Regions from separate parts of the Rathayibacter sp. VKM Ac-2759 genome, predicted to be linked through region 2. Evidence: predicted binding sites of a transcription regulator. Region 2 holds the regulator's gene; each other region holds the start of a gene.

Region 1 (2,260 bases), 510 kb from region 2:
TCGAGCGGGAGTGGACCGCGCGCTCCGGTGGCAAGGACGACGCGATCCGCTCGCAGTTCGGTCTTTCGGTCGCCCGCTACTATCAGGTCCTCGGCGCGGTCCTCGCCTCTCCGGCGGCCCTCGCCCACGACCCGATGCTCGTCACGCGGCTGCAGCGCATCCGCGACGGACGCGCCGGCGCCCGCGCGGCGCGACGACTCGGGCGACCCGAGTAGACCCGCTGCTCGAGCCCACTGCAACGGAAGGCCGGCCGTCACCCCGATGTCGAACACCCACCAGAAGGACCGATTCGACGAGATCCCGGCCGGCGACGGCCGCGTCGGCGCGCACCGGCGGCCGCCGGCTCCGCACGCCGGGATCATCGCGCTCGCCTGGGCGGCGCTGGCGACCGGCGTGATCGTGCTGCTCGGCTTCATCGGGCTCCTGGTCATCGACAACCGCGTCGAGTTCAACGACGTCTTCACGGCTCCCACGGGCATCGCCGAGACGACGGCCACCCCGACGGTCGCACCGACCGTCGACCCGGCTCTCACCGTCGCCGTCCTGAACGGCACTCCGACCGCCGGTCTCGCTGCGAGCGCGGGGCAGGTCCTCACGACGGCGGGCTGGAACGTGCCGACGGTCACCAACGCGAGCACCGAGGACGAGGCCGTGACGACCGTCTACTACTCCGATCCGGCGCAGGAGGGCGCGGCGCTCGGACTCGTCGCCTCGCTCGGCACCGGGACGCTCGCCCTCACGCAGGACTTCGTCGAGACGGCGAACCTGGTCGTGGTCCTCGGGGCCGACTACACCGCCCCATAGGCCTCTCCGAGAGGCGTTTCCACGCCTCCGAACGGCCGTTCTGTTTCGGGCACGTTTAATCCATGTTGAATCCCGGGCAACTCTTTCCCCGAGGCCCGGATCGGCCCTTTCGGGCCTGAACGGCTCCATTAGTATTCCCAACCAGGCACCTGCGCATCGCACGTGTCGCGGGCAGCACAGCACTGGGGAGTGGAAATGGCGAACGGAACCGTCAAGTGGTTCAACGCTGAGAAGGGCTACGGCTTCATCACGGTCGACGGCGGCGGGCAGGACGTCTTCGTCCACTACTCCGCGATCGACATGTCCGGTTACAAGGTCCTCGAAGAGGGTCAGCACGTGGCGTTCGAGGTCGGCAGCGGATCCAAGGGTCCGCAGGCCGAATCGGTGCGCGTGGTCTGAGTCCCTCGTCGCTCCAGGAGCCGTCGTCCGCACTGCGCGGACGGCGGCTCCTGTCGTTGCGCCGGGCGTCGGGCTCACTTGCACTCGTCACCCGCGAGTGCCAGAATCGCTCTTGGCACTCGCTCCGGCTGAGTGCCAATCGAGAATTTTCCTGACGTCCGGGAGGGACGAGAAACACACATGGCCAAGATCATTGCTTTTGACGAAGAAGCCCGCCGTGGCCTCGAGCGTGGACTCAACACCCTGGCCGATGCGGTCAAGGTGACCCTCGGCCCGCGCGGCCGCAACGTCGTGCTCGAGAAGAAGTGGGGCGCCCCCACCATCACGAACGACGGCGTGTCGATCGCCAAGGAGATCGAGCTCGACGAGCCCTACGAGCGCATCGGCGCCGAGCTCGTCAAGGAGGTCGCCAAGAAGACCGACGACGTCGCCGGCGACGGAACCACCACCGCCACCGTGCTCGCCCAGGCACTCGTCCGCGAGGGCCTGCGCAACGTCGCGGCCGGCGCCGACCCGATCAGCCTCAAGAAGGGCATCGAGAAGGCCGTCAAGGCCGTCACCGCCGAGCTCGTCGCGGGCGCCAAGGCGATCGAGACCAAGGAGGAGATCGCGGCGACCGCCTCCATCTCCGCCGCCGACCCCGAGATCGGCGCCATCATCGCCGAGGCCATCGACAAGGTCGGCAAGGAGGGCGTCGTCACCGTCGAGGAGTCGAACACCTTCGGCACCGAGCTCGAGCTGACCGAGGGCATGCGCTTCGACAAGGGCTACCTGTCGCAGTACTTCGTGACCGACCCCGACCGCCAGGAGGCGGTGTTCGAGGACCCCTACATCCTCATCGTCAACTCCAAGGTCTCGAACATCAAGGACCTCCTCCCCGTCGTCGACAAGGTGATCCAGGCGGGCAAGCAGCTGCTGATCATCGCCGAGGACGTCGACGGCGAGGCGCTGGCGACCCTGGTCGTCAACAAGATCCGCGGCATCTTCAAGTCGGTCGCCGTCAAGGCTCCGGGCTTCGGTGACCGTCGCAAGGCCCAGCTCCAGGACATCGCGATCC
Region 2 (2,260 bases):
GGGTACCGGTAGGGGGTCCCGTCCTTCGCCTTCAGGAATCCGAGGATCGAGAACACGATCGAGACGACCCAGGCCGCCAGGTCGAGCGGGATGCCGACGATCGCCCCGACGAGCGTCGCCGAGAGGATCCAGGCGATCACGTGGACGCCCAGCAGCGTGATCTGGAAGTTCAGCGCCTCCTTCGCCTCCTCCTCCGTGAACCGGCCGCGCTCCTTGAAGACGAGCCAGATGATGAGCGAGGGGAGGAAGGACAGGATGCCGCCGAGGTGGGCGAACGACGCCCACTGGCGGTCCTCCGACTCGGTCAGCGGAGCGGGGGCGGTGGGGCGGGGTGCGGGCTCCGGCGACGGACCGGACTCGGGGAGTGACATGGCCTTTCCTCTCGAGAAGACGCGCTCCGGCGCGCGTCGATCGACGTGCGCACCGGCCGGCCGCGCGTCGACCGCCTCCGACCGCGCGCTCACGGTACTGCCGCCGCCGCCCGCGGGCAATGAGCGAGCACCACGCCGATGAGGAGGCAACCCCGTCCTCACCCCCTCGCGCGCGGGTATGATTGGCACTCATTGTCGCGGAGTGCCAGGAGCTGCGACGAGGTGCAGGCGGAGCCCGACGGGAGGTCGATCGCATGGTGACGGAGCGGGGTCTCCAGGTGCTGCGCGTGATCGTGCAGGACTACGTCGCGCATCGCGAGCCGGTCGGCTCGAAGTCGATCGTCGAGCGCCACGCGTTCGGGGTCTCGGCGGCGACCATCCGCAACGAGATGGCGCAGCTCGAGGAGGAGGAGCTCATCGCGGCCCCGCACACCTCCTCCGGCCGCGTGCCCACCGACAAGGGCTACCGCCTCTTCGTCGACCAGCTGACCGATCTGCGCCCGCTGACCGCGGCCCAGCGGCAGGCCATCGAGACCTTCCTCGGCCAGAGCCCCGATCTCGACGAGGTCCTCGTGAAGACCGTGCGGCTGCTCTCGCAGCTGACGAACAGCGTCGCCCTCGTGCAGTACCCGTCGTTCGGGGCCGCCCGCATCCGCCACGTCGAGCTGGTCGCGCTCGCGCCGCGGCGCCTGCTCTCGGTGCTGATCACCGACACCGGCCGGGTCGACCAGCGCGTGCTCGAGACTCCGGCCGACGTCGACGACGAGCTCCTCGGCGAGATCCGGGCGAAGCTCAACACCGCCGTGCTCGGCCTGGGCCTCCAGGCCGCCGCCGAGACGCTCCGGACGGCCGCCGAGAAGTTCGCTCCCGAGCGGCGCGAGACGCTCACCCCGATCGTGCAGACGCTGCTCGAGCAGGTCGGCGCCAATCGGCAGGACCGCCTGGTGATGGCCGGCGCGGCGAACCTGGTGCGCACCGAGGAGGACTTCTCGGGGAGCATCTACCCCGTCCTCGAGGCGATCGAGGAGCAGGTCGAGCTGCTGCGCCTCTTCGCCGAGATGACCCCCGACCCGCGCGGCATCTCCGTCCGCATCGGCCGCGAGAACGCGCCGTTCGGCCTCCAGGAGACCTCCGTCCTCACCAGCGGCTACAACACCGCGGGCGGCCAGGTCTCGCGCCTCGGCGTCCTCGGTCCGATCCGGATGGACTACTCCGGCAACATCGCGGCGGTCAGAGCCGTCGCCCGCTACCTCTCCCGCCTCCTCGGCGAGGAGTGACCCCGATCCTCCGCCGGTCCCTCCGGCTCCCGCCAGGTCCGCCGTGCCCGGCGCACCGACCCACGAACGAAGGACGAAGCCACCTGTGGCCGATCACTACGAAGTGCTGGGCGTCGCCCGCGACGCCTCCGCCGACGAGATCAAGAAGGCGTACCGCCGCCTCGCTCGCGAACTGCACCCCGACGTCAATCCCAGCGCCGACGCGTCCGAGCGCTTCAAGCTCGTCACCCACGCCTACGACGTCCTGAGCGACGCGCAGCAGCGCCAGCAGTACGACCGCGGTCCGCAGGAGGGCTTCGGGGGAGGCGCGCAGGGCTTCGGCGGGTTCGGCGACATCTTCGAGACGTTCTTCGGCCAGGGCGCGCAGGGCTCGTCTCGGGGTCCGCGGTCGCGTCGCGAGCGCGGCCAGGACGCGCTGCTGCGGGTCGAGGTCTCGCTCGACGAGGTCATCTTCGGCACCCACCGCGACCTCGAGGTCGACACCGCCGTGCTGTGCGAGACCTGCAACGGCTCGTGCTGCCAGCCGGGCACGTCGCCCGTCACCTGCGACATCTGCCACGGCTCCGGCCAGATCCAGCGCACCGTGCGCTCGCTGCTGGGCAACGTGATGAC
Region 3 (2,260 bases), 560 kb from region 2:
CGTCGCCGGCGAGCAGCGAGCGCAGGGCGTCGAACTGCTCCTCCAGGAGGGTCAGCGGGCTCTTCGGCCACACGCCGAGCCCGCGCATCCAGTGCGGCATGCCGTGGCCGATCCCGGCGTGCAGGCGACCGGGGAACAGCTCGGCGAGCGTGCTGAGCTCCATGGCGGTGAACGCGGCCGTCCGTGCGGCGGCGGGGAGGATGCCGATCCCGACCACGATGCGCTCGGTCGCCGCGAGCACGGCGGCGGCCTGCGCGATGCCGCCGCGGAAGCCGAGATCCTCGATCACCCACAGCTCGTCGAAGCCGAGCGCCTCGGCGCGTCGGGCGTAGGGGAGGACCTCGGCGGCGGGGAGATCGCGGGGGAGCAGGATTCCGACGGCGGCGTCGGGCGTGGAGGCGCGCATGGCTCCCAGCCTAGGGTCGCGCCGTGACACGACGGAGGGCCCGCCGCTCGGGAGCGGGCGGGCCCTCCGTCGTCCGGATCACTCGGAGCGGGACTCGCTGAGCTGCACCTGCTCGGGCCTCGCGCTCGAGACCACCTCGATCCTCCGCGACTTCGCCTTCTCGCTCACGGGGATGGTGACCGAGAGCACGCCGTTGTCGTACGACGCCGAGATGCGCTCGGTGTCGACGCCCTGGCCGAGGCTCAGCTGGCGGACGAAGGTGGCGGACTGGCGTTCGCGCGTGATCCACGTGACGTCGTCGCCGCTGGCGACCGTGCGCTGGGCGCGGATCGTCAGCAGCTGACCGTCGACGTCGACGTCGACCGATCCGGGATCGATCCCGGGCAGGTCGGCGGTGAGGACGTAGTGGTCGCCGTCGCGGTACAGGTCGATCGGCATGCGGCGCGGGCCCTGGCCGGAGCCGAGGAGGGCGGAGGCGACGCGGTCGAGTTCGCGGATGGGGTCGTAGGTCACGGCCATGATGATCACTCCATTCAGTCGAGCAACGAAGGACTTCTCAGAGTTGAGCCTCATCGACTCAACTGTGAAGAATTTAGCACTCCACCCTCGAGAGTGCCAAGCACCTCCGTCCCAGGATCGACTACTTCGTAATCTGTTGGAAACAGAGCCGGGCGATCGATTTCGTAGGGTCGTCAGTACTGATTCAGAGCTGAACCGGATCCGGTTCCCAGCGAGCGTGAGTAAGGACATCGATTGCCGATCCACCCGTCCCACCGTCCACCCGTCCGCCGCGCCGATCGGCGCATCCTGGCGGGCCTCGCCGTCATCGGGGTCGCCGCCTCCGCCGCCTTCGCGGCGACCGGCGCCTCCGCCGCCCCCGTCGTCGGCAGCGCCTCGCTCGTCGGCGGCCTCTCGTCGCTGCAGAGCTTCGACGACGGCGACTACGTCGTCACCCTGATCGAGCCCGCCGCGGCGACCTACGAGGGCACCGACGCCCGCTTCGCCCGGACGGCTCCCGACGCGGGCTCCCAGCTGCAGGCGCGGTCCGCCCCCGTCGAGGACTACTCGGCCCACCTCGAGCAGCGCCAGGACGACGTCGCCGCCGCTGTCGACGCCGAGATCGGCTACCACTACACCGTCACGCTCAACGGCTTCTCGGCCGAGCTGACCGGCGCGCAGGCCAGCCGCCTCGCGAACCGCAAGGACGTCGCCCAGGTGCGCGAGATCGAGGACCTCACCCTCGACCGCGCGGTGCAGCCCACCACGCTGCAGGCGCCGGCCGCCGCCGGTATCCCCGTCCCCGACACCGGTCAGGAGTCCTCGACGAGCTTCCTCGGCCTCGACGGAGCCGACGGAGTCTGGAACGAGCTCGGCGGTGTCGACGAGGCGGGCGAGGGCGTCGTGGTCGGAGTCATCGACTCCGGCATCGCGCCCGAGAACCCCTCGTTCGCCGGTGCTCCGCTCGCGACGAGCCCCGGAGCCGCCCCCTCCACGAACGGCACGACGATCACCTACCCGAAGTCCGACGGCAACGACTTCGTGGGAGCCTGCGCGAGCGGAGCCGACGCGTCGCAGCAGTGGACCGGCGACGAGTGCAACCAGAAGCTGATCGGTGCGCGCTGGTTCCTCGGCGCCTCGGAGCCCGCGGGCTCGCCCGACAACCCCGAGTACCTCTCGCCGCGCGACGCGGACGGCCACGGCTCGCACACGGCGTCGACCGCCGCCGGCAACGCGGGCGTCGACGCGAGCGTCGACGGCTACGACTACGGACTGATCTCGGGCGTCGCGCCCGCGGCCAAGGTCGCCGCGTACAAGGTCTGCTGGAACGGCGACGTCGACGGCACCGACGACGAC

Evidence for each region. Region 2 encodes HrcA, which represses chaperone genes, less so after heat shock. Its sites were predicted from a motif close to TTNGCACTCGNNNNNNNCGAGTGCNAA; they were not measured.
Region 1: the regulator HrcA is predicted to act here: its motif matches at 1,316-1,342, upstream of groL (chaperonin GroEL).
Region 3: the regulator HrcA is predicted to act here: its motif matches at 999-1,025, upstream of GSU68_RS13245 (Hsp20/alpha crystallin family protein).

What each region holds. Positions count from the first base shown of each region.
Region 1 covers NZ_CP047176.1:2,794,650-2,796,909, reverse strand. The annotation lists gene GSU68_RS12950 (DUF3263 domain-containing protein) at 1-215, shown strand, start outside; gene GSU68_RS12945 (LytR C-terminal domain-containing protein) at 262-804, shown strand; gene GSU68_RS12940 (cold-shock protein) at 1,000-1,203, shown strand; gene groL (chaperonin GroEL) at 1,384-2,260, shown strand, end outside.
Region 2 covers NZ_CP047176.1:2,288,835-2,291,094, reverse strand. The annotation lists gene GSU68_RS10615 (DUF4870 domain-containing protein) at 1-371, opposite strand, end outside; gene hrcA (heat-inducible transcriptional repressor HrcA) at 626-1,648, shown strand; gene dnaJ (molecular chaperone DnaJ) at 1,734-2,260, shown strand, end outside.
Region 3 covers NZ_CP047176.1:2,852,662-2,854,921, reverse strand. The annotation lists gene GSU68_RS13250 (LLM class flavin-dependent oxidoreductase) at 1-406, opposite strand, end outside; gene GSU68_RS13245 (Hsp20/alpha crystallin family protein) at 485-925, opposite strand; gene GSU68_RS13240 (S8 family serine peptidase) at 1,160-2,260, shown strand, end outside.